Regions from separate parts of the Paenibacillus sp. EB106-04-04-XG159 genome, predicted to be linked through region 1. Evidence: predicted binding sites of a transcription regulator. Region 1 holds the regulator's gene; each other region holds the start of a gene.
The links. The regulator NrdR, encoded in region 1, represses ribonucleotide reductase genes. The targets are predictions, from matches to a motif close to AACACNATATATNGTGTT.

Region 1 (10,836 bases):
ACACTCAGAGGCAACCTGCCATGTTTTCGAAAAGCACTCGCCGGTAAGACGATGCCACTCTTCTTCCAACAGTTGATCAACGATTCGATCGGGAAGCGCTAATGAAGAATCGGACTCAACGATCATAAACAAGACAAGCCCCTCGCGAAAAATGCGCAAAGACACGATGCCCGCCTCCCGCATATGCTTCTCGTTCCCAGCGGGAATATCGCGATGAAGTTGTTCGTACCGTTCAACTTGATCCGGATGAAGCTGCGCTACTCTGACTTCCGTTATCACGTTTACTGCCAAGTCCCCCACTCCTTTTCAATCGCTCGCTCACCATACGGGATTGGGTGTTTCCTATCTCTCCCCACCCGCCCCCATAGCCAGTCCCGAAGCCTTCATGAATCGATCCGTCCCCGAATGACTCTAACCTTCTCTTCACTCGGCCAAGGCATATCGTATGATGGAGCATGGACATACCGTTCCATGGTAAGCCGCAAGACGATACCGGTTCCCGATGGCAACGATACGTGAAGCCATTTCCCCTCGATCGGGAGCGTTCCAGTCACTTGACCGGAAGCATCGACGATTTCTCCAGCGATAAACTGATGTTCTCCGAATACGCCAGCTTGCACGACTAGCTCCCGATCATCGAAAAGACTTGTGTTGAACAAATGTACCGTTACCGAATCCGGCGTGAGCTTCTCCACCAAGGCAGATACTCCTGGGGGCAATCCCGGTTGCCTCTCGGCTGCGTCGAAATAGCGCACGCGACCATGTTGCAGACCGCCATGCGAGATATGCATTGGCCCGCCCAGCGTTAATTGTACGAGCCCTTCGAAATAGAGAGGACACATCTCCTGCCATATATGAATAGCGGAATAAATGCCTTCGTTGAAATGTTCGGTCCAACCGTGCGGATCGCCTTCCGGTGCACGCATCTTGGCGAGCTGATTGCCGATCAATTCGTAATTGGCGCTCAGAATTCGCTGCGGGTAATCCGGATTCAGTCCGCGGATGTACTGGTACCACGGCTGCGTATTACCGATGTAGTGTTTCGTTTCCCTACCAGTCTTCGGGTCTTTGCCGGAGAATGCGGGCACGATTACTTCGTTCCAATCATGGTCTTTGGGAATGCGTTCGATGCGTTCCAAGTCTTCATCAGCCATCGACGTCATCCATAAATAGATCGGGTATCTCGACTGCGCCTCACGGTAATCCGTCCAGCCGCTATCGAAATGCTTATACGGGACGACCTGCTTCCCTTCATACTCTTTGCGCAGCTCCCAATTGCGATCAAGCTGCTCCCTTGCCAGATCGAGCCCGTTCATGTCTCCGGACAGTAATACCGTGTTCATGCACGCATTCGTGATCGGCTCGATGATCGTCATAAAACCATGCGGCCAGCGCCAACCGTAGTAGCCTCCCCACCATTTGCCGTCGTTGTATTCCCCGATCTGTCCGGACAGTCCGACATTGTCGGGAATGATGCCGCCGTTTAACCGCGCCCTTTCCTTCCACACCTCTACGTATTCGATCACCCATTTTTTCATGCTTTCATCTCCGGAAAACATGAAGGCGTGCGTAATCAAACTCGTCGCGTTCAAATTCAGCGGCACGTCGCCGCGGTTCATCCGATCGTTCATCATCTCGATCAAGTGTTTGTACACTACATCATTGGACCAGGCACACTTGCCGCTCTCGAAATTCACACTGGGAATATCTTCGTACGGAGCCAAATAATCGTCGAGGATGCCTCGGTGCGTACTCCAATCTTCTTCCGTCACTACAAAGCGGGGGCCGCGGCTGCCAGTCAGCGGCGACCGAATCAGCTTAAGCTCTTTATCATAGTTCGGCGCATCCGGATCGTCTCCAGTGTACATGGCCGCGAAGTTTTTCGCTCGCTGGCGGTCTTTAAGCGTGGCTGGTCCCGCCAACCCGAGGAAATACAAATACAAATATCCTTCGCCATGATGCATCCAGTCGTAATAAGCGTCGAATTCCCGGTGCACTTGTCCGTATTCCGTCCACTGCCAAGTGATGCCATCCCATATTCTGCGGGACACCTCGTGCAGTTCGCTGCTCCCCCCCAGTACATAAAGCAGGGCCAAGTTCATAAACCCTTCATAGGGATCGTCGGATCCATCCATACCCGGCCATTGCTCGAACCAAATCAACGAGCCGTCGGGATGAGTATACCGTTCGACGAACTCTTTAGCCGCCTTGTTCAACGTTTCAAAAAGCTGTTGCTCCTGCAAAGCCCACTGCGGAGTAACCATCCGTTCCGAGGCGTGGACATGCGCAAGCGATAGATGAGATAAAGTCATTGTGCCGTTCTCCTTCCTGTTTCCCACTATTCGTTAACCTCTTAACCGAAATGTCGTTAGCTCTGCGTTCATGCTATGGCTGTTGCGAAATCCCTGCTCGGGGGACGTCCAGTTTTGCCTCCATGTCACGAAGTAACGAAACTCATAGAAGCCGCCCAGCGACGCCTTGAAATTCGTTTCCCAATAATTCGTCATCGTCAGGAATACAACGGGTGATTCCAATCGTCGCCTTGCTGCCTGCTCAACAGTTGGGCTTCATGCGCGAGCGGTCCGGTCTGGATCAGCGCCGTGTCGGGAATGTCAATCACGATGCCTTCGCCTGGTGTTGTTCGTTCTTCTCTCTTTAGGTATCCTTCATTTGGATTAACCGAGCTGAAAGCCACCATGCAACGGAATAAGCGCCCCGTTGACCCATGAAGCCTTCTCGCTGCATAAATACAAAGCCGCATCCGCCACCTGCTGCGGCGATCCCACATCCGCCCTTAGTTTCTCGGATTCGGCAACCTTTTCGGCCTCGGCGGGATCTTTAATCAACTGTTTAAACCATTCGTTTAGCAATGGCGTCGCAATGCCCGCCGGAAGCAAGGCGTTGCAGCGAATGCCGGTATCATTCAAATCGAGCGCTAGTCCTGTCGTCAGATGATTGAGCGCGGCCTTGAGCGAGTCGTAAACGAAATTTCCAGCGATATTTTTCTGGCTGTTTAACGAGCTGATGTTGACGATCGAACCGCGCGTTTCCTTCAAATACGGCAGAGCCTTCTGAATTAGAAAAAATCCAGACTTTACGTTAACCGCGAAGAGGCGGTCCCAGTCCTCATGCTTGACTGCTTCGATCGGCTTGTTGCACACCAGGGCAGCGTTGTTGATGATGATATCGATTCTGCCCCATGTCTTGACGGTCTGCTCTACGATCATATCCGGCGCGGAAGGTAGGAGCTGGTCCGCTTGCACTAAGAACGCCGTGCCTCCATCTCGCTCTATCCCCTCGACGACCTGTCGCAACTTCTCCACATCCCGTCCGCATACGACGACGCGTGCGCCTTCTTTCGCCAAGGACTCGGCGATCGCCTTGCCAATTCCGCTTCCAGCCCCCGTTACGATCGCAACTTTATTCAAAAATTCAGCCATTTCCACCATCTCCTACTCTCCACTATACAAATTCATCCAAAAGTCTATACAACAAAAAATACATTCCTATAGAAAACCTCTATTCAAATCACCCATAAATGACCCGGGTTCCTTATAAAAGTACATACTCTGAACACATGCAGCGCGACTCAATGATCTTGTTGCTTGTGCGGCGAGTCATCGATTGATAGGAGCGCTCCATCTCTGCCACCTGGCGCTAGCTCATTCACATAGTGATATGTATGGTCAAATGTCCACTATGTATTCAGATTTAGTGTGTATATCCGTCCTCCATTACCAAATACACTTACATGTGGGAATTGGTCCTGAAAGATATCGATATTATGCTTTACCTTCTTCAATGCATCTTCTATTCGAATCAGCTACACTTAGTTGGACAGTAAAATTAAGGGCTAGTAGAAATAGTACAAAACTACAAGGAGCGGATCTACTATGCCAAGACAAAGACGTACATTTACAGATGATTTTAAGAGACAGATGGTTCAGTTATTCGAGAATGGAAAATCTAGAGCTACTATTGTTGAAGAATACGAATTGAGTCCCTCTGCATTAGAACGTTGGATCAAACAATACCAACAGTCAGGATCTTTCTCAGAGAAAGATAATCGTTCTGCAGAAGAGAATGAACTCATTGCGTTACGAAAAGAAAATCAACGTCTTAAGATGGAAAACGATATTTTAAAGCAAGTAGCGCTGATCATAGGACGAAAGTAAGTGTCATCAAGCGAAATCGTGGCAAATACTCGGTATCAGCAATGTGCAACGTTTATACCTCTCATTTTCTCTCATATTCTAGGTATTTCATTCTAGAGATACTTCTTCATTTGTCCTACTTTTCCCTTTAATTTCTTTTTATATTTCGACAAAAATAGTTTATTTATACTAATGAGCTTTATTAAAGCTAAAGAGTATAAATAATATACATGATAACCTGCGACAGCTCTATACTTAGACGCCGTGCTCCTACATTTGAAGTATGTTCTCCGAAGCTAACTCTTTCACTTCCTTCGCGCGGACTGAACCCCAGGGTTCGCCCCCTAGGGGCTCTACCACAACAAAAAAAACCACGTCCGATGACGTGGTTAAAATTCGTTTTGGTGGAACCAAGGGGGATCGAACCCCTGACCTCTTTGCTGCCAGCGAAGCGCTCTCCCAGCTGAGCTATGGCCCCCAAGCTATAGATTCCCTTCGATTGCACATGTGCATCAATAGCTAACCCTTAATCAACTCGTTGCACATACTCCATATTTTCTCAACATTATCACTATTGGTCACATACTGAGGGTAAGTCCCCGAACCAAATATATTTTTCAATTGCGTAATGCCTATCTCGCTTGTGGATGGCTGTACAATCTCTCGTTTATGATTGATTAATTGCCCTGTAATATTGCGGAATTGATCTGAGGTGCAGATCTGAAAGTAATTGTCCGCCATTCCAGACGGTAGAGGATTCGTAAGATTCTGAGCCATAGCAAGCACTCTCCACCATGGACTCATCTTGTTAATCGTTTCTTTGGATAATTTGACACGGTTTATCTGCAGAGCATTGACTTTAATCCCTCGATCCTTATATTGCTCCGCCATCTTGAAGGTTAAGATCAACAACGCCATTTTCGAATCACCGTACATCTTATAGGCGCTATAAGGCCTCGAATTGCGAGATTCACCGCGCAAGTTATCGAAGTCGATTGTCCTTTTCGGATCGAAGAAATTCTTGATGTTGGTCGTGCAGGCGTTGAGTACTCTTGGATCTTGAGACAGTTCTAGATGATCTGCTAGTAGATTAGTCAATAGATAGGGTCCTAATGTATTCGTAGCAAAAGATAATTCGATATGTTCGGGGCTAAGTTTATACTCTTTTTCACCGTGATTTAAGTAAGCGGCATTATGGATGAGGATGTCTACGTGTGGATATGCGTCTTTAACCTTAGAGCAGAAGGTACGGATAGAATCAAAAGAAGATACGTCCAGTTCTAACAGATCTACATACGTATTGTTCGATGCCTGAATGATATCTCGCTGCGCAGCCGCACTAATTCTCATATTGCGGCATGCCATGATAACTCGATATCCTTCGATCGCAAATCTTAGAGCCGCAGCTTTACCTATCCCTGAGTTAGCTCCTGTAATGATAACGATCTTATCCTTCATACCGATCACGACCTCCAATAGGAAATTTCACCAGAAACACCTTTAGACATCCTTCATCTGCATCTCATCAGATAACAAAAAAAACGGCATTTCTGCCGTCTCTAAGTTCGATATGGTGGATTGTCAGGGACTCGAACCCTGGACCACATGATTAAGAGTCACGTGCTCTACCAACTGAGCTAACGATCCATGATGTAAGGTAGAGAATGATTGGTGGAACCAAGGGGGATCGAACCCCTGACCTCTTCGCTGCCAGCGAAGCGCTCTCCCAGCTGAGCTATGGCCCCATACGATAAGTATTCATTACAAGATTATACTGTTCGTAAACTGCCTTACTAGTATAGCACCATCTTAAAATGAACACAAGAAAAAATTGACTTAATGATATCTTACCCCTTGCAGCAAGCCAATGAACAACATAAAAGCCCTCCAGTGGGAGAGCCTTGATTCATAAGGAAATGGGCGGTTGGCTTATTACTTGGAAGAAAGGCGCGTGCCTATGAGCGTTGCAATGCACTTTAACTCATTTTCCAATTTAGAAATGTGATCTGATCTTGCCTATTCAGTTGTGCTTGCCGTTATACTCACTTGCCAGAAGATTAGTTAGAACTTAAAGTTACAGTCCCTCTTCTTGAAGTTGTATAACTATTTGAAGCCTCCCGCCCTTTTCTTGCTCTCGCAGAAGCCTTGCTTCTAATTAACTTCGCCTCTTCTGCTCAACTTTATAATACTACTTTATGTAAGCGTTTGCAACAATCAATTGTAAAATTAACCAGATAATCATTTCCGTCCTTCAATGTACATTTCCCACCCACAACTTCAAATAAATAAGCCCTCCATCAGGAGAGCTTTAATGATAAAGATATTGGGCGGTTGGCTTCATTGCTTGAATGAAAGGCACGTGCTTAAGAGTGTTGCTCTTGCACTTCAACTTATAACCCATTCACTTCGATATGCTACTGCTTGCGGATGCAATACTGCTCACTGCTATACTTTACTTCAAGAAGTTCTGTTCTACAACCTGAATTATAGATCTCCTTCCTGTTCTCGTATAACTTCTATAAGCCTACCGCCCGTATCTTGCTTCTACAGAAGATGTGCTGGTTAGTACTTTCACGTCTTCTGCTTGAATTCATTATAGCACTCTGATTAAGCGTTTACAACACCAGCCACACAAATATCACTTCTTCCCCTTACCCTTAAATACGCTCCGACGACTCGCGATATCAGCCCTACCTATGATCAGCAAAAGAAGCCAACCCGCAGCCCTTCCCAGGCAGCAGACAAGCTTCTTGCATCATTATTGCTTATTCATATCGGATAGAGGATGCTTGGACAACAGCCCAGTCAATTCCTTCATAAACATGTTAATGTCTTTAAACTGACGGTACACCGATGCAAAACGGACATACGCCACTTCATCCACAGGATACAGCTGCTCCATCACTAATTCCCCAATATTTCGGCTCTCAACTTCCGCTTGCGCAGTTGTTCTCAATTGCCTCTCTACCTCAGACACAATTGCTTCAAGCCTCTCCACAGATACCGGACGCTTCTCACAGGCGCGAATTAGACCGCGCAGCAGCTTCTCACGGCTGAACTCTTCTCTGCTTCCGTCCTTCTTTATCACGATAAGAGGTGTTTCCTCCACCATCTCAAACGTCGTAAATCGTCGGCTGCACTCTTCACATTCACGACGGCGACGGATGGATTTGTTATCATTGGCTGGCCTTGAATCAAGAACCTTTGTGCCAAAGTGGTCGCAATATGGGCATTTCATCGCGGGTGTCCTCCTTTCATAAACATATATACGGTTACTTCTTGCATGTACACGCAGTCAATCCAATACTATTCGCCAATAAATCCCAGACCTTACCTGTAATGAACTTCGAAACTTTGCGCAAAATACAATTACAAACGGCAAGGAGGTGAATAGATTATGAGCCAGAACCGTTCCAGCAACAACTTGGTTGTTCCTCAAGCAACTGGCGCACTCGAGCAAATGAAGTTCGAGATCGCACAAGAACTCGGTATTGCTATCCCACAAGATGGCTACTATGGAAACATGGCGACACGTGATACAGGATCGATCGGTGGTTACATCACAAAACGTCTTGTTCAAATGGCAGAACAACAACTTGCAGGTCAATACAAATAAAGTTTCCGGATAGCAGCGGACTAAGCGGCGAAAGCTGCTTGTCCGTTGCTTCTATCCATAGGCTTTCTTATATTTATCATAATAATGGAACACACGTTGGACATACAACCGGGTTTCGTTAAATGGTATTTGTTGACTTGCCGTTTCCAGCCGCCCATCCCAGACATCGTCACGAAGCCATTGGCTTACATTGCCTGGTCCCGCGTTATAGGCTGCGACAGCAGCGATCCAGTTATTATCGAATTGTTTGATTAATGAATTCAGGTACCACGTTCCAAGCATGATATTAGGCTCAGCTTCGTACTTCAGCTGCTCTAACGTCCACTGCTCCTTCATCTTCATCTGCCCCATAATCCAGGTTGCGGTGTCAGGCATTAGCTGCATCATCCCTATCGCACCTTTTCTTGACTCCTGTCCAGGTTTATAGTTCGACTCTACCCGTATGACAGATGCGACTAACAATGGATCAACCTGATAGGCTTCCGCCTTCTCCCTGATCGTATCCTCATATGGGATTGGATACATCCACTGCCCCAGCCATTCCGATTGCACAAAGAGGACAAATAATAATCCCACGAGCAGCACAAGCAAATACCGCTTACGCAGTAATTTATTCATTACATTGCTCATAACTGTACCTTTTCATTCTTCAGACGTCTAATCAAATGCTTCACCTGCTGGCGAGTTATTTCTAACTCCGTCTCATTCTGAATGACATAATCCGCTTTAGCACGTTTCTCTTCAATATCCATCTGTGCGTTGAGACGCTGTTCTGCTTGCTCTGCTGTTAATCCATCCCGCTCCATTAGTCGTTTCAACTGAATAGCACGCGGTACGTATACGACGATCACGGCATCGAACATGCCTTCCATCCCGGACTCATACAGCAGCGGAATATCTGCAATGACCAGCTTGTCCGGCTGTTCAACTGCATACTGATCCATCAATTCAAGCATCCTCTTGCGAATAGCAGGATGTGTGATCTGCTCTAAAGCTTTACGCTCTTGTTCATCTCGAAATACGACTTCTCCCAGCCGCTTCCGATTAAGTGATCCATCCTGGAGCAGCATGTCCTCACCGAATCGCTCTGCAATGAGTGCCAGGGCCGGACTGCCAGGAAGCACGATCTCCCTGGCAATCTGATCCGCATCAATGAGGAGCGCGCCTTCACGCACGAACATGGCAGACACCGTACTCTTTCCGGAAGCGATTCCTCCGGTCAATCCGAGCTTCATCGTCTCACCTCATCTAAGCTTACAGCAGTTTCAGAATACCCATTAACATAAGAACACAACCTGGAAGAAAGGATAGTCTCCTCATCCAGCTCCATTTCGTCGCAACCACCGCTCCAAGCTGGAGACCCAGCTTAAGAAATGTACCGCTGAATATAGCAATGAACAAGGCCGTCCACAGAGGCGGATAGCCGATCATTGCCGCGCCTATGCCAGCTCCGAAGGCATCTAATGAAAGCGCCGCTCCAAGCCATGCCGCTTCGGAAGCGCTGATCGTTCCTGAACGGTCGATATCAGCGGCAGCTGGCGTTCGCAGAATCTGAACAATAATTCCTAATCGTCTCAATTGAACTTGAAGCACTGGCGTCGGATCAGTCTCAACTGCGGAGTGAGCGGCCTCAGCTGCATGGCCTTCCTCCAACTCTCCAGCATTCGACGATCGCACGAACTGAACAATAGCCAGCAGCCCGATTCCGATCAAGATCAGCGCCCCGCATCTGCTAGCGAAAGCAGGCGATATCCATGTCATCAACCAGCTTCCAACCTGCATGGATAAGTACAGGACAAGTCCTGAACAGAACGCAATAACAAGAACGGATATCCACGGCAATCTCAGACGGCGAATTCCATAGGTCAACCCGACACCAAAGCTGTCCAGACTTAACGCAAACGCCAACACAACCATCGATGCAATCGGAATCATCTACTCCATTCCCCTCCCACATGAATCCTGACAGCACACTTTCAAGACTCATTAGATGTCGTTATCATATGGGCGGATCGGAAAATAGGTGCATCTGATTACGGTCTAGGCTGACATATCGGACAAGTATGCGTGCCGCGGCCTCCAACTACTGTCTTCTCAATCATACTTCCGCAGGATTCACATGGCTGATTCTGACGCCCGTATACCTGCAGCTGGTGCTGAAACATCCCCATCTCGCCTTGTCCATTCACATAAGACTTGATGGATGAGCCTCCAACCTCTACGGCTTCCTGTAAAGTTGACCGAATAGCATCATACAGCTTGTCAACCTGCTCTTCCGTTAACTGATCAGCAGGTGTCAAGGGATGAATGCCTGAACGAAACAACGCTTCATCTACATATATATTGCCAAGTCCCACAATAATATGCTGATTGAGCAATACGGGCTTAATGAAGCTTCGGCGTTTCTTCAACGCTTCTCGAAGCTTCTCCTTCGTAAAGTCAGCCCCAAGCGGCTCAATTCCGAGCTTGTTAAGCGGCGGCAGCACCAGCTCATCGCCAGGCTCGAACAGATGCATCGTGCCGAATTGGCGAACATCCTTATATCTCAGCTCTGTACCATCTTCAAAATGAAAAATAACATGTGTATGCTTCTCTACTGGCTCGTCCGCAGCATAGACACCATAGCGTCCTTCCATTCGCAGATGGGATACGAGCACGAGTCCATCTAGCATAATCATCAAAAACTTGCCGCGCCGCTCCACTTGTTCAATCGTATGTCCTTCGAGAGCGGCACAGAATGATTCTATTTCAGCCGGACGCTGAATGATTCGCGGCAGCGTGACAGTGACGCGCTCAATTCGCTTGCCCGCTACTAACGTATTCAGCGTTCGTTTCACGGTTTCTACTTCCGGCAATTCCGGCATGCTTGTTCACCTCAACATCCACTATTAACTCTTGCTGTCCATTATAACGTATTGCCGCAATGGATGGGCGGATTGGTTGAATATTACTTCGCCTCGTACCAGTTCGTGCCAACACTCACATCCGCTTTGAGCGGAACAGCCAGCGTGAGCGCCTGCTCCATCACTTCCGGCACGAGCCGCTTCATCTGTTCTACTTCATCCG
Region 2 (10,836 bases), on a different contig from region 1:
CTCGCCGCGATCGTAGAAGATCTCCGTACAAGGACCGCAAGGACCCTCGCCGATATCCCAGAAATTATCCTCTGTCTTAATAATGCGTTCAGCAGGAATACCGATCTTCTCATTCCAGTAGCGATATGCTTCCTCATCTTCAGGGAATACCGTCACATACAAGCGGTTCGGATCAAAGCCGATCCATTCCTTGCTAGTGAGAAACTCCCAAGCCCATGTAATAACTTCTTCCTTAAAGTAGTCTCCGATCGAGAAATTCCCGAGCATCTCGAAGAACGTATGGTGGCGGCGTGTCTTGCCGACATTCTCAATGTCGTTCGTACGGATACACTTCTGTGAGTTGGCGATACGCGGATTGTCCGGCTTCACGCGTCCGTCAAAATACGGCTTCAACGGTGCCATACCCGCATTGATCCAGAGCAAGGAAGGATCGTTATGCGGAACAAGAGATGCGCTCGGCTCCAGATGATGAGCCTTGCTTTCGAAAAATGCTAACCACTTTGCGCGAATATCACTAGCTTTCATGTATTAAGAGCCTCCTGAATGTAGAATAATTACGAGATCTCCCCGTAATACCCCTATATAAAAATAAATCGCCCCTGTATATACAGGGACGATTATAATCGCGGTACCACCCTAGTTATCGCCTCATCAGATACGGACCAGCAATAATCATGAGCTGTGCAGCATCCAGGCGATCGCCTCAGCGTTGATAACGGGTACGACCCGGTGAAGTACATTCACACTCTGAAACTAGCCTTCGGCAGTTCTTCAAGGGGATGATTCTCTCAGCCTAGCAGCATCTGTATCCCATCCCTTAAAAGGAATGATCAACAGGGTAACCGCACGGAATCGTCTCTCTGGCCCTAGGGCTTCAGCCTACTCGGTTTCTTCATCGATTTGAAGAGTGATCAGTTATAGGTTTACCAATAATATCATTCGATTAAGACCTTGTCAAATATTCAACATGCTCCAGCAATCGCTTCAGCATAACGACCGCTTGGGCGCGTGTTGCTTCACCTTTCGGATCGAACGTATTCGCGTTTACACCGGTGATGAACTCAGCAGATACAGCTTGAATGACTGCTTCGCGTGCGTAGCTGCTGATGCTGCCGCGGTCCTTGAACTTCGACAATGCCGTGCTGTCGTAAGGCGACTTCTGGCCGGCTGCTTCCACAGCGCGGACCAGCATCACGGCCATCTGCTCACGAGTGATATTATCGTTCGGTCGGAACGTTCCGTCTTCATAGCCGCTGATAATGCCTGCTCGTGAAGCTGCGCCGATGCTCGCCGCCATCGGATGCCAGGAGCCGATGTCACGGTAGCGGTCCGCAGCGTCAGTATCTCCCGGAAGACCGAACGAACGCGCAAGCAAGGTAGCGAACTGGCCGCGAGTCAGCTTATCATTCGGCGCGAAGCGATCGCTCGATACGCCCTCGATGATATACTTCGAGGCAAGCTCTTCGATCGCCGCGCGCGCCCAATGCGAGCTCGTATCCGAGAAGCTGCGCTTGCGCTCCGCGGCTGCGTAGATATCATTGCCGCTGCCGATCAAGCGGAATACGGATGTGCTGCCGCTCTGCTTCAATGTGTTCGGCACATATTGAATGCGGTCGGACGCTTCATCGTAACGGACGACGGTTGACCGATCATCTGTGAGGCTGCTCGTGGTGCGTAAGCGCGCTTCATAGCTAGCAGTGACCGACTTCGTATTAGTCGCGCTAGTATACGCCGACAAGTAGAAGTCAACTGGCGCTGCCTTCATCTGACCTCCTGTCGACCGCACTTCTCTTACAAGCTCAGAACCTTTCGACACAGAGCCCGCGGATTCCAGCTGGATAAGCAGATACACCGTCGAGTTGGAGCTGAAATCTCTCTTGATCTCGCGAATATCTAGGGAATCAAGCGGCAGTGTGTACAGGATATCGCCATAGCGTACCGAGAAACGAGCATTGCTGGATTCTTGACGAATATCGTCCAGCACATTGACCGGTACAGCTACCATCGCTGCCTTCTCAGAGGTTGGAACATTAAACATCAGATGCTTGCTGCCGCCATAGCGCACAGCGTAGCGCAGCGCTTCCTTCAGCTTCGATTCCTGGAGCGTATATTTCTTGATCGATTCTTCAAAGCGAGAGCGTTCGCTGCTTGTATTGGCAGCTGATGTCTCCAGGTAGTACATGCCGTTTTCCAAGAACCAATCATACGGCACTTGCTTAACATCCGCTGGAAGCCCAACGGAGCCGTCTGTCTGATTCGATAAGCCGTAGTCCGCAAAAGTCAGTACCTTGTTCCCGCTCTCATCCTGCAGCGGATTGTTGCCAGGCGCATACGTTAATCTAACGGTTGCGACAGAGCTTACTGCGGACTCAAGGACCAGTGTTACCGTGTCACCGTTTAAAGAGGTCGAGACGATCGATCGGTTCGTGCCATCAACAAACACATAGAAGTTGCCGAGCGGACTCGTGTTGTTAGCCAGCTTCAGCTTCTCCGAGAACTGGAGCGTAATGACCGCATTCTTCACGCTGCCCTGCTTCAGAACAGGAACCGTGCTGTCTGAATTGTTTGCGACAGCTGCAAAGGAGAATGCTGCCGCTCCATTACCGGACAAGTCGGTAAGCCGCGGCTCGCCAGGAACATAGGAGAGCAGCACATTGTCAGAGCTGTTTACCGCGGAATTCAGCGTCAGCACGACCGAATCGTTTATGATCTCCACTTTATCCACGTAGCGGGCAGCATTATTGACGAGCACCGAATAATGGCTGCGCAGCGGAATGCTGTCCGGCTTCAGCGCCTCATTATATTGAATCGTCAATTTATTGCCGCTGACTGTTGATTTCTGATACACGGGCGCTGTTGAATCGTTGCTGCCGCGCGCATAACGATCGCGAAATGCCTGAAGCGGATTGCCTGCTTCATCTTGAAGCGGATATTTGCCTGGTGTATAGTCAACCTTCACCGTCTTATTGGAGGAGATCGACTCGCTCATGACAAACGTTACCTGCGAGCCGCTGTGCTCGATGCGGCGAATGCTCTTCTCCTTGCCGTCTACCCACACCGTAAACTGCTCATCAGCGGATGAGGATACGCTCGCCAGCCGCTCATTGAACTGCAGATAAACACGCGAACTCGAAAACGTCGCATCAATCACCTTCGGAGCGGAAACCTCCATATCATTTTTCACCTGAATACCGGAGATAGCCGCTGCGGCATTGCGATCATTATCCTCAATCACGCGTGTATTCGGCTGAGGTGAATAAATTAACAATACTATCTGGCCTGCAGAAATACCGCTCGTCAGCTCGATATCCACTACATTTCCCGTAACTGCGGTACTCTTCAATGCACGTGCCTCGCCGTTAACGTATACAAGGAAGTTGGTTATTGGCGGTACAGAGCCTTCTCTCAAATTCTCGTTGTATTCAAGTCTAATCTTCTTCGAGGTTTCCATGCGAGCCTGCTGCAGAACAGGTGCGGCAGTATCCGTAGAGGCCTTCACCGTGAACCTCCAGTTGTTCGTATTAGCAAGACCTGCGAATGCCATATGGTCCGCGTCACGGAGCGCATCCTGCGTAACTGTGACACCGTACACTTCACCGCTTCTAAACGTGATATTAGGATTGATATTAATAACCTTCGTACCGCTGCCCGTGATCTGATCAGAAGTAATCGGAATCCGTTCCTCGAGCGTATTGCGTGTTACATTAATGAGCAGGATCTCGCCCGTGTTCTTCCATACCTCTTCATCAAAATGAAGCTGCAGATCCGCATTAGCCGCTACTTGCGTCTCACCATTGGCTGGAACAAGCTTCACTAGCTCAGGTGCCTTCTGAACACCGACAGTCGTGAACCTCCATTGATTCGCGTCATACAGCCCTTGGAATTCTCCTCGATTGCCTACAAATGTTCCATTATCCAATTGAACACTATACGTCTTGCCAGCCTCTAATCTATCGCGCAGCACCCACTCAACATAGCTTCCGTCCACAGAAACTCGTCGGCTGCCTACATCGGTTTGTTCCACTACATTTCCTTTGCTGTCACGAATGATGAGGTTACCTTCGCCTTTACTGACATCTTCACTAAATCTAAAGCTGATCAGCGTATCTGTCGCTACTTGTGTCGCGCCATTGGCCGGGTACATTTTCTCCAACACCGGAGCACGCCGAACCGCATCAGGATCTAATGCAACAACGGTAGATACTTTCCCTGATTTGTCCGCCTTGCCATGATTGGCAGTCATATTGACAGCAGCCTCTGCATACGCCGTCGCAGAAGCAGCCTCCAACATCAGGGTCAAGGCTAATAACAATGCTGTCGTCTTTTTCAAGATTAGCTCCTCCTTCAATTATTGAAATCCAATTCCTCTATATACACCTGACGCTGTGAAGATGAGATAAGTTTCTCTCTTAATCCCAATTTAAGAAAAAAGTTCCTCAGTCGATATGGCGTTATTGACATAAAAAAAGCACCCTTTTACAAAGGGTGACAGATACTCGAAAGAATCGACATGAATCATTATTTATCTTATGGTCATGTCGTCTTTCTCCATATGTAATAAGTAAATATATGCTGCAGCACAACCTTCAACGCGGCAAAAACCGGCACTGCCAGAATCAACCCGATGATACCCGCGATCTCCCCTCCTACGAGCAGGGCAAAGATGATGGCGAGCGGATGCATATGCAGCGTTCGACCTACGATCTGAGGTGAAATAACATTGCCTTCAAGTATTTGACAGATTGTATTGACCACTGCTACGAAGATCATCATCTTGACGGATATCGTGGACGCCACAACGAGCGCGGGCGCTGCGCCAAAGTATGGTCCAAGATAAGGGATAATATTAAATATCGCTACAAACAAAGCCAGCAGGAGTGAATATGGCATACCGATTATGATATACCCGATGTAAGCGAGCACCCCGATAATGACGCATACGATAAACTGCCCGCGAATGTAATTGCCAAGCGCTGTATCAATATCCTTGAACATCATGACCATATGCTTGCGATGACTCTTCGGCACATAGGCGATAACTGACCGCTCAAACACGTCAAAGTCCTTCAATATATAGAAAATGAGAAACGGCACGATCAGCGCAATAAACAGAAAGTTCAGAGTAGCCCCGATATTGTCCATGAATTCGGACATCGCTAAGCCTAAACGCCCCTCCATCGTGTATACCCACTCATATACGCCAGAACGAACGGAGGAAGGAAGCAGCGACGATTGATTAATGCCGTCTATGATATCCTCCGCCTTCGCATTAAGCTGCGGCATCTGGTCGTTTAATTCCTCAAGCTGCTTAATCAGCATCGGAATGATGTTCATCAGAATGACTGTAATCGAAATAATGAACACCGCATAGATAAGCAGCACTGCGATCGTACGCGGCACTTTGCGATCATTCAAAAGTGTAACAATCGGATTCAGCACATACGCTATGATCATCGCAATGAGAAACGGCGCTAGTATCGCCTTCAGAAAGTCATAGACATTTCCGATAACCGGTCGAAGCAGATACAGCATATAGAGAATTACTAGCCCCAGCAGCGTATATATTCCATAGACAAACAAACGATTTTTAAATAGTCGCTCCACCTTTATCCCACACCCCGCGTTCGGACATGCATCACACAGTAGAGTATATGTTAACTATTGAAAAATTAACCCGATTGGTTCGCCTGCTTCATCCTCCAAATTCGTTGATTGCTGCTGCCGCGGAACTCGAGCCCAAGAGACTTATGCTCCAGTTGAAATGGTCCGTCCACCAGCACATCAATCTCCGCGAGCAGATCCAGCATATCCTTATTGCCTATTTGCTGGATCTGCTCCAAGGTATAGCCTGTATACGCCCATATATGGCGTCCGTGCTCACGCAGTATACGAGCCAAGCGCTTCACATACCTGGCCTGCATAAAGGGCTCTCCGCCAGACAGCGTTACATCGGTCAGCGGATTAGACAGCAGCTCCGCTGCCACCTCTTCCACGCTCATGGGCGTTCCCGCGCTGTACGCCCATGACTGCGGATTGTGGCAGCCTGGGCACTGATGAGGGCAGCCGCTGAAGAAGACGACCGAGCGGAGTCCTTCACCGTCCACGACGCTGTCGTGGACGATGGACATGACGCGCAGGCTCATCGATGCTTCACTCGCTCAGCTTCTTCAGCGCGCTTCGCCGAATTCCACTTATCCATGCTGCCGACCAAGTAACCTGTAATGCGGCGAATCCGCTCGATCTGCTCAGAGTCCGCGCCGCAGGCAGGACAAGCATCCTCAATCACCGCTTGATAGCCGCAGCCTCGGCAGCGGTCGATCGGATGATTGATTGAGCCGTAGCCTACACCGTTCGCAGCCATCGCGCGCACGATTCGATCAAGCGCCTGCGGGTTGGAACGGGCGCTGCCATCGAGCTCCACATAAGTGATGTGCCCCGCATTGCACAGCTCGTGAAACGGTCCTTCAATGCGGATCTTATCGTAGGCTCTCGCATTCGCATATACCGGCAGATGGAAGGAATTCGTGTAGTATTCCCGGTCTGTCACTCCCCGAATTGTTCCGAACGCGGCGCGATCCTGCTTCGTAAACTTTCCGGAGAGCCCCTCTGCTGGAGTCGCAATCAGCGAGAAGTTAAGTCCTGTACGCGCGGCGGCTTCATCCATCCGCTGACGCATATGCTTCACGATGCGCATGCCAAGCTGCCGCGCTTCTTCGGATTCACCATGGTGGCTGCCAGTTAGATGCACAAGCGTCTCTGCCAGGCCGATGAAGCCGATGCTTAAAGTGCCCTGCTTCAGCACCTCATGCAGCGTATCATCAGGTTTCAAATCTCTGCTTCCTCTCCAGACACCCTGCTGCATGAGGAAGGAGAAGTCTCCAGCTCGTCGTGATGCCTGGTAGGACATCCGTTCAAGCAATTGTCGCTCCGCTATGTCGATCAGACTATCCAATCGCTGCATAAAATCATTCGTGTTACGAGACAGCAGGCTTAATCGCACAAGATTCAGCGTACTAAAGGACAGGTTGCCTCGACCGATAGCCGTTTCCGCTCCGTTGACATTGCCCATTACCCGTGTACGGCATCCCATGTAGCAGGCTTCGCTCTCGGCTGTTCCATCATTGTACTGTGCGTTGAATGATGCATCTAGAAACGCAAAGTTCGGAAACAACCGTTGTGCGGTCGTTTCAAGCGCAAGCTGGTACAGTTCGTAGTTCGGATCGCAGGGCTCAAAGTTAACCCCCGACTTGACCTTGAAGATCTGAATTGGAAAGATCGGCGTTTCGCCATTGCCTAATCCGCTCTGTGTCGCGAGCAGCAGCTGACGAATGAGAAGGCGTCCTTCGCGAGAAGTATCCGTTCCGTAATTGATCGAGATAAACGGCACCTGACCGCCGCCGCGTGAATGCATCGAATTCGCGTTATGTATGAACGCTTCACAAGCTTGATATACATCTCGTTCTGTAAGTCTCCAAGCTTCTGCTTCTCTATCAAACGTGTCGCCAAGCGGCAGCGAGCTTAGATAAGCCGCGTGCTTGTTGAACGTCTTGCCCACATAAGGCGCCAGATCATAGTCGAACATCGGGAATGCTTGTCCGCCATGCTGCTGATTCTGATTCGCCTGCAATATGATAGAAGCGAGCGCCAATGCGCTCTTAATATCCTGCGGCGCGCGCATATGACCATGTCCCGTATTGAAGCCGCTCCGCAGCAATTGACCGAGAGGAATCTGGCAGCAGGTCGTCGTTCCCGTCGCGTAGAAATCCAGATCATGCGGATACAATAGATTTGCTTCCATCGCTTGACGCGCTTCATCGCTAAGCAGATGGTTGATCGCATACCAACGCGAGCTTTCGCTCGCCATTTTCCCCATGATGCCCATTGGAGAACATCCGTCTACATTCGCATTCTCCCGCATAAGGTCGCGATCTTTTCCATCCAAGATACGATGCAATGAGCCTGATAATTCATGTTCTGGGCTGCTTAGCGTCGTCACTGAGCCTATCTTGATTCTAGGCTGCTGTATATGTAGATGCTGCACGGAATCATGCGGCAGTGCAGGTGCTGTTGAAGTTCTATGTCCCATAATAATCGCCGTCCCTTCTAAATTAACACAATATATAGTATCTACAATTAACAATCAACACAATATGTATTATGTCACAGCCAAAACAAAAAAAGCGCCTATCCCGCTCCGTAGAGCGAGAATGGCGCTTGCGCAGTCCAATTCTATTCCAATTGAACCTGTTGTTAAGATGTTTGTGACTCCGTAAACCCAGGAGACAGCTGTGTGACTGGAGATGCCCAATCGTCACCGAAGAAGAGATCGTCTAACGAACTTAACGTCCCATCTTCCTCCACTTGAAACACCGACATCTTATCACCGTTCACCGATAATTCAATATAACAGCCCCAGCAATAAAATTGATGGGAACCGATCTTGCCAATATCCTTAGAATTGCAATTCGGACATCGCATACTCTCACCATTCCGTCCATCCGCTATAGATTTGAACTGCCGTCAAGCAAAACAGACATCATGGACGTACTTCAGTACCTATCGTGTCAGGTCACGATAATGGCGTCTGCCCCCATAAGGCCTGTCCCTTCGAATTGTATCCTTCCTTCCAGTAGGTCGGACAGCAATCCGTCTGATATTTCCAGTCCTGTTATTGTATTGCCCAATTGAGGCTGAAAATAAACATCTGCCACTCTTCCAAGCTGGCTTCCTTCAGTTGTGATGACTGGCAATTCCTTAATTCGGTGTGGACCTTGCAGGAAGGTTCGAGCTTGGTCTGTCGAGTTTCCCTTCAGCTTATGAACGAGCTCCTTGCTCTTCAGCATAACGGTTTCTTCACCGCACGCGATCACATGCTCCCATGCAACAACAGGTATGGTACGAGAGTATATGGTTCGTCCTTCTAATTCCAGATGAGTAATCTCCCACTGCTCTGACAACCATATATCATTCACTTTGGACAATCGCTTCCCGGTTTCGATGTCATACACCGGAAGGCCAATTAATTCGAGCAACTTCAAGGTCAAGCCTCCTCGTGACTGTACATGATGATTGAACGAGCGAAGATGATCGTCTCTTCCACTCATCAGATATGCCGCGAATTTGCTATGAAGCGAAGTATGCGTCCCATTCGAAGTATGTATCCCATTCCCTGTGTCTGTCCGAACAAGATGTTATCCAGCTAAATTCTTGTACGCACGCGCGCAGCAATGGTTTCTATATGGTTCACAACTGCTTCTGCTTGTTCCTTAGTATTGCCCATTCCGAGACTGAATCGTACTGCGGTGTTCGTCCGTTCTGCAGGAAGCCGCATCGCTTCAAGAACGTGAGACACTTCCAGCGAGCCCGACGTGCAGGCCGAGCCGCTGGATACATGAATTCCGAGCATGTCCAGATTCATGAGCATCGTTTCAGTCGGCACGTCCAGTATACTGACGTTCAATATATGCGGCACGCTGCGATCTCCATCGCCGTTCAGCACGACGCGCTCGCCCAGCAGCGACTTCAACCCGTGCCACAGCGCGGCACGAACTTCTCTAATGTTAGCAAGCCGCGTGTCAAGCGCTTCATAGGCTTGTGCTACAGCTGCGCCAAAGCCAGCGATACCAACAACATTTTCCGTACCGGCACGCCGTTTGCGTTCTTGGCTGCCTCCGAAGATGAGTGGCTCCCACTCCGCCCCATGCCTGCAATACAAAGCGCCGATCCCCTTCGGGCCGTTCACTTTATGCGCAGAGAAGCTGGCGAAGTCGATAGGCAGCTCGTTCAAGCGAAGCTGTTCTATCCCTAACGCTTGCACCGCATCGGTATGCACCAGGATGCCGCGTTCTCGCGCCATGCGGCCGATAGCTTCAATCGGTTGGATCGTGCCTACCTCGTTGTTCGCATACATCACGCTGATCAAGCATGTTTCAGCCTTCACGGCAGCTTCAATGTCCTCGAGACGGACGAAGCCTGTCTGATCTGGCTGCACATAGGTGACCTCAAAGCCTAATCGCTCTGCCTGCTGCGCTGCATGCAGTACAGCATGGTGCTCAATCGCAGTTGTGATCATATGCGGTTTCTTATCGCTGATCCCATCTCGTTGATGCTTCAGCCAGCGTGACCAGAGCACACCGAAGATTGCCGCATTATCGCTTTCGCTGCCTCCGCTCGTAAAGACCAGCTCATTCGGCGCACAGCCCAAGCTCTTAGCGATACTGTCTCGCGCCTGACGCACGAATGCCTTCGCATCACGCCCTGCTCCATGTACACTGGAAGGGTTTCCATACACATCCAAGCTTGAGGCCATCGCTTCGCGCGCTGCCGGGTGCAGCGGTGTTGTAGCGGCGTGGTCCATATATATGCGATTCATTCGTATTCCTCGATTCTATACGATAAAGATATTAAATATAGAACATATAGCTGTCTTGAGCGCCTTCCTCTTTATATTGAATCAGATCAGCTAATGTAGTTGAATCAAGAACTTCAGCAATGCTGTCCCGTATTCGCATCCACAAGTTACGTTTAGCAGGATCATCTTCTTCTGTAAAATCAACGGGAGATATCGGACCTTCCAAGACGCGAATGATCTCGCCCGCGCTTACATGCTCAGGATCTTGAGCAAGTATGTATCCGCCATATGCGCCGCGAATGCTCTTCACAAGTCCGGCGTTGCGCAAAGGAGCAATCAGCTGCTCAAGATAATGCTCTGATAACTGGTTCTTATCCGCTATGCTTTTAAGCGAAGTTGGACCTTCTCCGAAACTGCGCGCAAGCTCCATCATGATGGTCAGACCATAGCGACCTTTTGTGGATATCTTCATAAACACACCTCAA
Region 3 (10,836 bases), on a different contig from region 1:
TCGAGCTTATTGCTAACCAATTGCTTAGGCACCGAGGCATGCGACGGCTTATTCGATTGTTTCCAGGAGTCGTTTCCTGCAATGATCAGATAGGAGATCCCGGCAGACAGCGTTGACGTTAATACGGCTGCCGAGACGATTTGAATCAACGGCTTCATCCATTTCGAGCGGTTCATTTCTACCTCACCTCTACCTCAACCGACATTTTAATATAGCTATGTCCCAAAATAATCCATTTCACTCATTGTATGGGACAAGCCTTTAAAAGACTGTCACTTTAGGGGATGAGAGGAACAAAATATTCATTCTATTTTTGCCGTAATGTGGCGCAATTGCTCATAACACACGACAACAAGTGGATTCGAGCTGGCTGTACACCTTTAGGAAGGGAGCAATTCATCTCCGAAGGGAAGATGAACGATAGCTGTGTTAATCAGCTGAACGACAATTCGAGGCTCAAGCTGCCAGCGAATCTCCTTCTGCCGCATCTCATATTGCTCACGCAGCGTAAGTTGAGACGGCTTGACAGCTTCCGGTTCGTCCTCAGCTGACGTTGGTTCGTTCTTAACCGCTTGTGTTCGTTTTCCTGTAGAAGCAGGTGCCGGCTTTTTCTGTTCCTGCTCTTGTCCTTGTTCTTGTTCCAACAGCGGCTCGTAGTAGGAGGCTAGCCTCGCCATTTCGTCCTCCAATCGCTCACTTGCGTCAATTGCCCAATCAATATCATAAGGCTCAATCTGGATTCTGACTGCTTGCTCGACGATATCCACGAGCTGTTCGATCGAATACCGCCACGTCATCGTATGGACATGCGGCGGCAGCTTAGGAGTCATTTCACGTTGCATCAGCCGTTCCATGAAGCGGTCGAGTACTCGACCGGAGACACATGAGATGCCGAAGGAATGGATCTCCTCACGTTTCAAGTCGCAGGCAAATTCAAGCTTTAGATTGATCAGCAGCCACGGCTCGTATGCTTTGGACAGCCGTGTACCGCGTGCGGCGGGCGCTGGAGAGCTTGCAGAGGTTTGCTGGTCAAACAGCATGTGGAAGCGGCCGTGCTCGCGCGCGGCCTGCATGAGTTGCTCCAAGCGTCGGCTTCCGTAATTGACGTCTTCTCGAGGTATGCGTCCGATGCCGCCGCCTCCTCCTGTAAATGCAGGAGCCACACCAAAGTAACGATGCAGGATGGAGTCTGGCGGAGCATCTTGAGCAGGTGACTCTTGATCAGGCGCCTGTGCGGCTTCTACGGCCTGTGACGGCATGGGAGGAGCCGCAGCGGGTGAAGTGACATAACTGATAGGACCGCGCTCTACAGGCATGGCAGCAGGCTCAAAAACGAAGGTGAAACGCATCGTTTCTGCTTCTGCTCCTGTACGGTCCACAAAGCCCCAGTAATACGGGCGGTTGGTCAAAGCCCGGTCCGCCTGCTCAGAGAGCTTGACGGTGACGTAGACGGGTGTCTTTTCGATAATGTGACACCCCGTCGCTTCAAGATATCGCATAACGAAGCTCGTGACCTGCTCAGTGTTCATTCTGTACTGCCTCCTCATCATTGCGGCTGTTGGCCCTGTCGTATCGGTTAAGCTTCTGCTTGAGTTCCAAATCGGTTAATTAACGCTTGCAGGGCGTTGTCGTCCCCTTCCGCATTCACCTCTTCATGAAGCTCAGTCCGTATCGAATTCAAGGAATGTCCCAGCGAGTGCAGCTGAGCCTGAATATCGTCCTCGTTATCCGCTTCGAGCAGGATGCGGGAAAGGCTCTTCTCGAAGCTGTTCTGCTGCTCGAATCGCTCCAGAATCATATCCAATCTACCAATTACCATTTCAAACATATTGATTTTTTCGTGAAGCAGATTTAGAATATGTTCTTCGATTGTTCCTTGCGTAGACAAGTTGTAGATCTTGACGTCTTGGGTCTGACCGAGCCGGTGAACGCGTCCTATACGCTGTTCTACTCGCATCGGATTCCACGGCAGATCGAAGTTTATCATATGGTGGCAGAATTGAAGATTGATGCCTTCACCGCCGGCTTCTGTAGCGATCATCACTTGAGCGCGTCCGCGGAACAGGTCCATCATCCAATCCTTCTTGCCGCGATTCATACCGCCGCGATAGGGAACCGCAATGAGACCATGCTTGCGAAAATATTGCAGCAGATACTCTTGTGTCGCGCGATACTCGGTAAATAGAATCACTTTCTCGTTCATATCGCGGACCAGCTCGATCGCGGCTTCCGCTTTCGTATTCGCCGTGATGCTCTTGATCAAGTCAACCAGATCCCAGATCCGATCGCGGATAGGCGAATCCTCGGGCAGCTTCTTCGATAGGTTGACGAGTGTGAGAAATACAGCATCTCGGCTGGAGCACACTTCACGCTGCAGCGTAATGAGTGAGAAGGCGCTGCCTACATCCGCGCCGCCCGTTCGATACTGGTCGCGGATGAAGGAAGTTACACCTTGGTATAAGGCTTGTTCCTCCGGCGACAGCGTTAACGGAATATTTTTCACGATGCGCTTGGTAAACTGAACACCGCCTTCTCCGCGCCGATTGCGGATCATGATCTTGGACAGCTCATGCTGCAGGTCGGATTCATTCTTGGGCACGCGTTTCTCCGCTACGAAGTTGGCGCTGAATTCTCCTTGTCCGCCAAGCTGCCCAGGCTTGAGCAGGGTGATAAGATTGTACAGCTCATTCATGTCGTTCTGTACAGGTGTGGCGGTGAGCAGCAAGCAGTACTTTTTCCGCAGCTGAGTAATGAATTGGTAGTTAGTCGTCTTGCGATTTTTTAATTTGTGAGCTTCGTCAATAATTAGCATGTCGTACTCCTGCTCGAGCAGGATGGAGCGGTGTGGTTCGCGCTTTGCCGTATCCATAGAGGCTACCACGATGTCTGACTGCCACTGGTATGCCTTCTTCTGTGCGATGGCGGGGATGCCGAATTTATGATTCAGCTCACGTACCCATTGAAGCACAAGAGAAGCCGGAACGAGAATAAGCGCGCGTTTGACGAGCCCGCGGATCATATATTCCTTGACGACGAGGCCTGCTTCTATCGTTTTGCCAAGGCCGACCTCATCCGCCAATATCGCGCGTCCGCGCATCTCATGCAGAACCTTCTGTGCGGTATCTATTTGATGAGGAAGAGGCTCTACTTGGCTGAGATGGGTTAAGCACTGCAATTCGTCGAAACGGTGAATGACTTTGGCTTGCTCCGCTTCATATGCGAGCTGGAACAATGTCCAATCGTCCCACGGGCCATTGCGGTCAATACGGGCTTGCATCTCTTCAAGCCAACTGCGGTCAAATTGGAAGGGGATGCGCTCATCAGTAAAATTGTTAGTTGTGTTATAATTCATGTTTCAGACCTCCCTCCACATGGTTGTACAGTGTATTTGTAGTTTGGGGAATGTTGGACGGGTCTATACACAGCTAAACACAGGTCTTTCTAACAGAGAAGCTATTCTAACGAAGTGTCAAATTGCCAATGTGTTAAAATAACGAGATTCATAGAGAAAATAAAAGCTTGACCTGAATCTTGAGCAGTTCTTCGATGAAATTACACGATTAACCATTAGAGTTTCTATATGTAGTATAGTAAAATGATTTTCGCACACAATATATTGTGGTGTTTACATACATTAGTGTTAAATCTACACAGTGTGCGAGTTGTTGAAATAGATGAATCGGGAGGTTGTTTTCTTTGAAAACGGTGCGTAAACAACAACGTTTGGAAGGTTTAAGCGAAAAAATATTTCTAGATCGTTACGCTTGGAAAGATGCGGATACGAACAATACTAAGGTTGGAGATGTCGTACTGGTATTGACGAAAGACGATCCGAAGTTTCCTGCGAAGGAAGTTGGGGAAGTAGTGGAAAGAAATGGACGGAATGTATCCGTTAAGCTGCGCAACGGCGAAATCGTGCAGTCCACAACTGAAAAATTGACCCTTACGATCGAGAAAACCCCGGAAGAAATGTGGGATCGCTTAGCCTCCGCGATGGCATCAGTAGAAACAACCGCAGAGAAGCAGCTCGAATGGACAGAGAATTTCCGCTATGTGCTTGATGACTGGAAGCTCGTTCCTGGCGGCCGCATTGCTGCTGGCGCAGGAGCAAGCGAAGAGTTGACATTGTTCAACTGCTACGTTATTCCTTCACCTAAGGATAGCCGCGGCGGTATAATGGAGACCTTGTCTGAGATGACTGAAATTATGGCTCGCGGCGGCGGCGTTGGCATCAACCTGTCTTCTTTGCGTCCACGCAGAGCGATTGTAAAGGGTGTAAACGGCTCTTCCAGCGGTGCTGTATCCTGGGGTGGGTTGTTCAGCTATACGACCGGTTTAATCGAGCAGGGCGGCAGCAGACGCGGTGCGCTCATGCTGATGATGAATGACTGGCATCCTGACGTGATGGACTTCATCACTGTCAAGCAGACGATGGGACAAGTAACGAATGCGAACTTGTCTGTGTGCGTCAGCAACGCCTTTATGAAGGCTGTGAAGGAAGATCTGGATTGGGAATTTGTGTTCCCGGATACGACAGATCCAGAGTACGATGAGCTGTGGGACGGCGACCTCGACAAGTGGAAGCAGATGGGTAAAGAAGTTATCCATTATCGTACAGTAAAAGCTCGCGAGATCTGGAATATCATTATTGAATCCGCTTGGAAATCGGCTGAGCCGGGCGTAGTGTTTATGGAATACTACAATCAGATGTCGAACAGCTGGTACTTCAACCCGATCATTTGCACGAATCCGTGCGGTGAGCAAGGGCTTCCAGGCTGGGGCGTTTGTAACCTGTCCGCTCTTAATCTATCTAAGTTCTATGATGAAGAGAATCATGATGTGGCATGGGATGAACTCGCGAAAGTTACGCGCTACTCGGTGCGCTTCTTGGATAATGTAATCGACAAGACTCCATATCATTTTGAAGAAAATAAACAAAATCAACAAACAGAACGCCGTGTCGGTCTCGGATCGATGGGTCTTGCTGAATTGATGATTAAGCTTAACATTCGATACGGAAGCCCGGAATCATTAGAATTCCTTGATAAATTATATGGCTTTATCGCTCGTGAATCTTATCTGGCATCTTCTGAGATCGCTGCTGAGAAGGGCTCCTTCAAGGCATTTGACGGAGAGAAGTTCCTGCAGAGCGGCTTTATGAAAAATATCGTGGAGACGTACCCTGAAGTGGGTGAAGCTATCCGCGCTCAAGGTATTCGCAACGTAACCGTAATTACACAGGCGCCTACAGGTTCCACAGGAACGATGGTTGGAACTTCAACAGGAATCGAGCCTTACTTCGCCTTCAAGTTCTACCGTCAGAGCCGTCTAGGCTTCGATGAGCAGTTTGTGCCGATTGCGCAAGAATGGCTTGACGCACATCCAGGTGAAGAGCTGCCGGATTACTTCGTGACTGCGATGAGCTTGTCCGCTGAGGATCATATCCGCGCGCAAGCTGCGATCCAACGCTGGGTTGACAGCTCGATCTCGAAGACAGCCAACTGTCCGAATGACTTCACAGTTGAAGATACGAAGCGCTTGTATGAGCTGGCATTCGATCTTGGCTGTAAAGGGGTAACGATCTACCGTGACGGCAGCCGCGATGTACAAGTGTTGACGACAGAGAACAAGGACGAGAAGAAGGAAGAGGCAGTAGAGCAAGGCAAGGCTGAAGCAGCAGTTGCTGCTGCGCCAGCTCCAGCAGCTCCATCTGTGCCGGCAGCGACTGGCCACGGCAGCAGCTACATGCGCCGTCCGCAAGTGCTCCGCGGGGCAACCTATAAGATCAATACGCCATTCGGCATGGCATATATTACGATTAACGATTATGATCACACACCAGCTGAGATCTTCCTGAACGTTGGTAAGGCTGGTTCTGATGTATTTGCAATGGCGGAAGCGCTCGGCCGCGTATGCTCCTTATTCCTGCGCTATGGCGATCATGGCAACAAGGTTGAGCTCTTGATCAAGCACCTTAAGGGTATTGGCGGCACCGGCGCGATCGGCTTCGGCGCGAACCGAGTGGAATCCATCGCGGATGCTGTAGCCAAGGCGCTTGAGACTCACCTCGTTGAGCATGGCGGCCACGATCATCACATCATCGAGCCTGCGCCGATTGCAGCGGCCATCGCGCCTGAAAATATCGCGATGAAGGGCGAAGTGCAATCGCGCGACCTGTGCCCTTCATGCGGCGCGGCAGCGCTCCTGAACGTGGAAGGATGCAAGACTTGCGCGAACTGCGGATACAGCAAGTGTAGCTAAGCGAGTAGAGTAATCAATAAGATACAATTTTTGTGATTAAAATGAAAACCCCTACGATATTCATCGTGACTGCATAATTATGCGACGTGAATATTATAGGGGTTTTATTTTCATTTGGTGGTGAAAACGTAAAATGAATGTACAATCCCTGACGACGTGTTGTCAGGGATATTTGTTTTGGCAGAAGCATAGTGTGGAGGAGGCGGCCAAGTGACGGACCTAGGTCGTAACGAGAAGGATGGGAGGGGAAGATACACATTTTCAAACGGAAACGATTATAGGCATTGTACATGGGTGACAGCTTCTTTTGGATCGTGTCAGCGCCTTGAATCACGTATTTGTTTTTTAATAAAATCATGCTTTAGAACAACAGTAAATCCGCGTAAAACCGCTCGAGCCACAGCCTGCTGATAGCGTTCTGGCGTCAGCATCACAAAGAAGTACTCCTCCACGTCATTCGAGATCGACCACAGTCCCACGTCGATGCGGCGAGCGATCTGATTACGGTTCGCGCAATGCATCGTATCGACGGAGATGTCGGACGTAAGATTAGCTTCTACGAAAACGTTCCTCCCCCCGACCTTGAACTGAGCGTCGAAGTTCGTCGGACCTTCCAACCTTTCTTTATCTGTAGCCGCGCCGTGAACATCACAAGCTTGATGGCCGGCTCGTCCTTGTACCCCTGCAGTTCCTCCTTGATGTGTTGTACCGCATGACCGCCCGTAACAGGGCACTCCTAGGTGATTAGAATCATTTAAGAAAGAAGAAAACCGTACTTTGCGCTTCGAAAAAGATGAGTCTTGCAGCCTACCCAAATTGTAACAAGCACTATAGAAATTCATAAAAAACGGTAATATTCGGAAGCATCTTATTATTGGAGAGAGGGAAACGGAAATGGATTTGCGTAGGTTGCGCAGAAGTAAGGGGCTGACCGGATGGGTTAGAATCCTTACAGTAATTTGTGTGTTGTTTACGAGCGTAGTGCCGGTAATGCCGATGCTAGAGGCGACGGCGGCGGCACCGGATGCGATCACCTCGGTCATCGCGACGCCGAGCGCCGTGCGTCCTGGCGAACAGGTGAGCCTGAAGGCATTTGTGACGGCGTCGAAGAGCCAGAACATCCGAGTCGAGCTTGAAATCATCGACGCCGCTGGCGGGAAGGTTTATCAGAATCGCGTGGATCATCAAGCGGTAACGGCGGGGGAGACGTTGACGATTCCTTTCGTCTGGGACGTACCCGTCACGCAAGATGGAGGCACGTACACGGTGAGCATTGGCGTCTTTAAGGCCGTTGGAGCTGCGAAGCTCGCGTGGCATGCCGGCGCGGCGACGATCCACGTAGGCGAGCAAGCGAAGGGAATCAGCTTTATGGCGAACGCCACGCCGAATCCCGCGACCGCCAGCGATGCGGTGGAAGTGATGGTGCGCGCGGTGAGCACGGCGAATCTGCAGGACGCTTTCGTCGAGGTCAGCGTATTCACGGAAAAGGGGTTCGTCGTTGCGCAGGAGCGGTTTAAGAACGTTGGAATGGCCGCGGGCGAGGAGGCGACGTTCCCCCTCGTCTGGAACGTTCCAGCAGATATTTTGTCGGGGCAGTACGCGGTCGGGGTTGAGGTATTGAGTGCGGACCGATCTACAGTCTACGCCAAGGAAACGAACCTGCTGGGGATTCGGGTAAACGCTCCGAACGAAGGGCAAAAGCCGCAGGAAGCCGAATCGTACGAGATGTCTGCCGTCGCGATGCCGGCGCAAGTCGAAGCGGGCGGTCTTCTCGAAATTAAAGCCAGCGTGAAGGCGTCTTCGGAGTCCTATGCGTTGGTGAACGTTGAACTGTACAGTCCGGCAGGCGGGAAGGTGCATCAGAAAGTGTTCGATCACCAAGTTCTCAAGGGAGGCATCGCTTCCGATTATGCGGTGTCCTGGAAGGTGCCCGATCATGCCGAACGGGGTAAGTATTCGGTTCGGATCGGCATTTACAAGCCGGTATGGGGGAAACAGTACGCCTGGAATGGAGATGCGGGCTCTTTTGTTGTGACCGATCCGGTCGAATCGCCGACCGTTCCAACCGGCGTGACGGCCGTGCCCGGCGACGGAAAAGTAACACTGACATGGTCGCCTTCTCCGGATGCAAATACGGCAGGCTATCGCATATTCGTGAGCGAGGACGGTGTGAACTGGACAGTGGCAGGAACTGTCGGGAATGAGGCGTCTTATACGGTGACGGGGCTGACGAACGGGAAGGCATACGCATTCGCGGTGTCGGCGTTCAACGGTGCCGGCAACGAATCGGAACGGTCCGAAGTGGTGCGGGCAACTCCGTTTAAAGTGCCTCCGGCCGGGACGGTCGCGGCACCGAAGCTGACACAAATCATTCCGCAAGGGGACGGCCGCCTGATCGTGCTTTGGGAGCCAGTGAACGAAAGCGATCTCGCCTATTATCGTGTATATTACTCATCCGACGCGGGGGGAACATGGACGGCGGGACCGAACTGGTCGGCTGCCTTTTATCCGTTGGCAGGCCTGACCCCGAACACGAAATACTGGATCGCGGTCGTCTCCGTGGATATTCACGGCAACGAGTCCGTGAAATCGAACATAAAAACAGCGATTCCGGTCATCGGGCAAGACGCGAACAAACCGGACGCGCCGACGGGGTTGAAAGCCGTGGCCGGCGACGGCAACGTCGGTCTGACGTGGAACGCGTCGATCGAAGGGGACTTGTCGAACTATAAGATTTATATGGGTTCGAACGGTCAGCCTCCGGTCGTCATGACGTCGACGCAGGCGACGTCGTACCTGAAGACGTTTCTGGAGAACGGCGTGACGTACACGTTCCAGATCTCCGCCGTCGACATCTATGGCAACGAGTCGGCGTTATCGAGCGCCGTAGAAGCGACGCCGGTGTACGTACCGGATACGACGCCGCCGCCCGTGCCGATCGGGGTCGTCGCGACGCCGGGTGACATGAAGGTCGACCTGACGTGGGATGGCAGCCAATACGGGACAATGACCGATTTCGCGGGGTTCCGCGTGTATCGGTCTGAGAACGGAAGGGAGCCGGTCGTCACGATAGCCAGCTACAACCAGCACACAGCCTCAGGCCTGACCAACGATACGACTTATACGTTCACGGTGACGGCGTATGACACGTCCGGCAACGAGTCGGCGCATTCCGCACCGGTCACAGCGAAACCGTTCGGTCCGGATCGGACGGCGCCAGGCGTTCCGACCAACGTAACTGCTGTTGATGTGGAAGGCGACGTTACCGTCTCGTGGACGCCGGCGTCAGACGAAGATGTCGCGAAGTATAAGCTCTACGTGTCCGAGGATAACGGGACAACGTGGCAGCCCGCGATCGACGTCGGACTCACGTCGTCTTACGTCTTCCCGTCTTTGACGGCCGGGAAGCAATACGCGTTCGCAGTGACGGCGGTCGATACGAGCAACAATGAATCGGCGAAGTCCGAGCCGGCGGTCCTGCAATATTCCGGCTTCGTCATACCGGAAGGATTGAAGGCACAGCCGGGCGACGGCACCGTCACGCTTTCTTGGGACGCGGCGACGGATACCCGATTGGCGGGCTATAAGGTGTACGTCTCCGAGAACGGCGGCGCCGCCTGGTTGCCCGCGATCAACGCGGGCACGAACCCGGCGTACGTGGCAACGGGCCTGACGCCCGGCAGCACGTACACATTCGCGGTCACCGCAGTGAGCGCAAATGGCAAGGAGTCGGCGAAGTCCGACACGGCGATCGCGAAACTGGTGGAAGCTGCGTTTATACCGCCGGATCCTGTCGCTGTTGCGCCGGTGTTGCCGACAACGGGCTACACGTCGTTCGCCGACACGATCTCTTTCCTCTATGAAGGAGAGACGCCGATTCAGCAAGGCGGTCGTCCGGGCGCAATCGAAGCGGAGCAAGCGACGGTGCTGCGCGGCCGCGTGACGGACGCCGCAGGCGCGCCGCTCTCCGGAGTGAAGATCACCGTCCTGTCGCAGGCGGATGTCGGCCGTACGTACAGCCGAGCGGACGGCAGGTTCGATATCGCGTCCAACAGCCGTTCGACGCTAACGGTGCATTACGAGAAGCCGGGCTACGCGACGATCCAGCGGTCGTCGGAGACGCATCCGGAAAGCTTTGCGTTCCTCCCCGACGCCGTCATGACGGCGCTCGATACGAAGTCGACGGAGATAGCGGCCAACGCGGCGGACTATCAGTTGGCGCAAGCGAATCCGGTGACGGATCAGGACGGCACGCGCCAAGCGAGCTTGCTCTTCGCACCGGGTACGACGGCGACGATGGCGCTGCCGGACGGCACGCAGAAGCCGCTTCGCGAGCTTACCGTCCGCGCGACCGAATTTACGGTCGGGGAGCTAGGGCAGGAAGCAATGCCGGCCCAGCTCACGAACATGGTCGCATATACGTACGCCGTCGAGCTTTCGGTAGACGAAGCGATCGCCGCGGGTGCGGAGCAGGTCATTTTCAATAAACCGGTTTATGTGTATGTGGATAACTTCCTGAACCATCCGGCGGGCATTCTCGTACCGAACGGGTATTACAACTTCGAAACGGGCAGC

Region 2: a site for NrdR is predicted at 8,111-8,128, ahead of AC3WTP_RS18630 (anaerobic ribonucleoside triphosphate reductase). Genes of this name have one in related genera too.
Region 3: a site for NrdR is predicted at 3,606-3,623, ahead of AC3WTP_RS20320 (adenosylcobalamin-dependent ribonucleoside-diphosphate reductase). Genes of this name have one in related genera too.

What each region holds. Positions count from the first base shown of each region.
Region 1 is NZ_JBYTDY010000016.1:38,951-49,786, forward strand. It holds gene AC3WTP_RS18040 (L-rhamnose mutarotase) at 1-291, opposite strand, end outside; gene AC3WTP_RS18045 (DUF8034 domain-containing protein) at 384-2,312, opposite strand; gene AC3WTP_RS18050 (hypothetical protein) at 2,510-2,698, opposite strand; gene AC3WTP_RS18055 (SDR family NAD(P)-dependent oxidoreductase) at 2,676-3,440, opposite strand; partial or broken gene AC3WTP_RS18060 (transposase) at 3,894-4,228, shown strand; tRNA gene AC3WTP_RS18065 (tRNA-Ala) at 4,557-4,632, opposite strand; gene AC3WTP_RS18070 (SDR family NAD(P)-dependent oxidoreductase) at 4,674-5,612, opposite strand; tRNA gene AC3WTP_RS18075 (tRNA-Lys) at 5,726-5,801, opposite strand; tRNA gene AC3WTP_RS18080 (tRNA-Ala) at 5,824-5,899, opposite strand; gene nrdR (transcriptional regulator NrdR) at 6,913-7,392, opposite strand; gene AC3WTP_RS18090 (alpha/beta-type small acid-soluble spore protein) at 7,552-7,770, shown strand; gene AC3WTP_RS18095 (lytic transglycosylase domain-containing protein) at 7,822-8,388, opposite strand; gene coaE (dephospho-CoA kinase) at 8,397-9,005, opposite strand; gene ytaF (sporulation membrane protein YtaF) at 9,025-9,705, opposite strand; gene mutM (DNA-formamidopyrimidine glycosylase) at 9,804-10,634, opposite strand; gene polA (DNA polymerase I) at 10,718-10,836, opposite strand, start outside.
Region 2 is NZ_JBYTDY010000017.1:44,414-55,249, reverse strand. It holds gene alaS (alanine--tRNA ligase) at 1-525, opposite strand, end outside; gene AC3WTP_RS18645 (Ig-like domain-containing protein) at 944-4,330, opposite strand; gene AC3WTP_RS18640 (AI-2E family transporter) at 4,534-5,604, opposite strand; gene nrdG (anaerobic ribonucleoside-triphosphate reductase activating protein) at 5,670-6,137, opposite strand; gene AC3WTP_RS18630 (anaerobic ribonucleoside triphosphate reductase) at 6,140-8,086, opposite strand; gene AC3WTP_RS18625 (YrzR-like zinc ribbon domain) at 8,251-8,478, opposite strand; gene AC3WTP_RS18620 (PRC-barrel domain-containing protein) at 8,565-9,038, opposite strand; gene AC3WTP_RS18615 (cysteine desulfurase family protein) at 9,200-10,372, opposite strand; gene cymR (cysteine metabolism transcriptional regulator CymR) at 10,404-10,823, opposite strand.
Region 3 is NZ_JBYTDY010000021.1:41,910-52,745, reverse strand. It holds gene AC3WTP_RS20335 (hypothetical protein) at 1-176, opposite strand, end outside; gene AC3WTP_RS20330 (YqhG family protein) at 381-1,529, opposite strand; gene AC3WTP_RS20325 (DEAD/DEAH box helicase) at 1,577-3,352, opposite strand; gene AC3WTP_RS20320 (adenosylcobalamin-dependent ribonucleoside-diphosphate reductase) at 3,697-6,261, shown strand; gene AC3WTP_RS20315 (hypothetical protein) at 6,579-7,076, opposite strand; gene AC3WTP_RS20310 (fibronectin type III domain-containing protein) at 7,252-10,836, shown strand, end outside.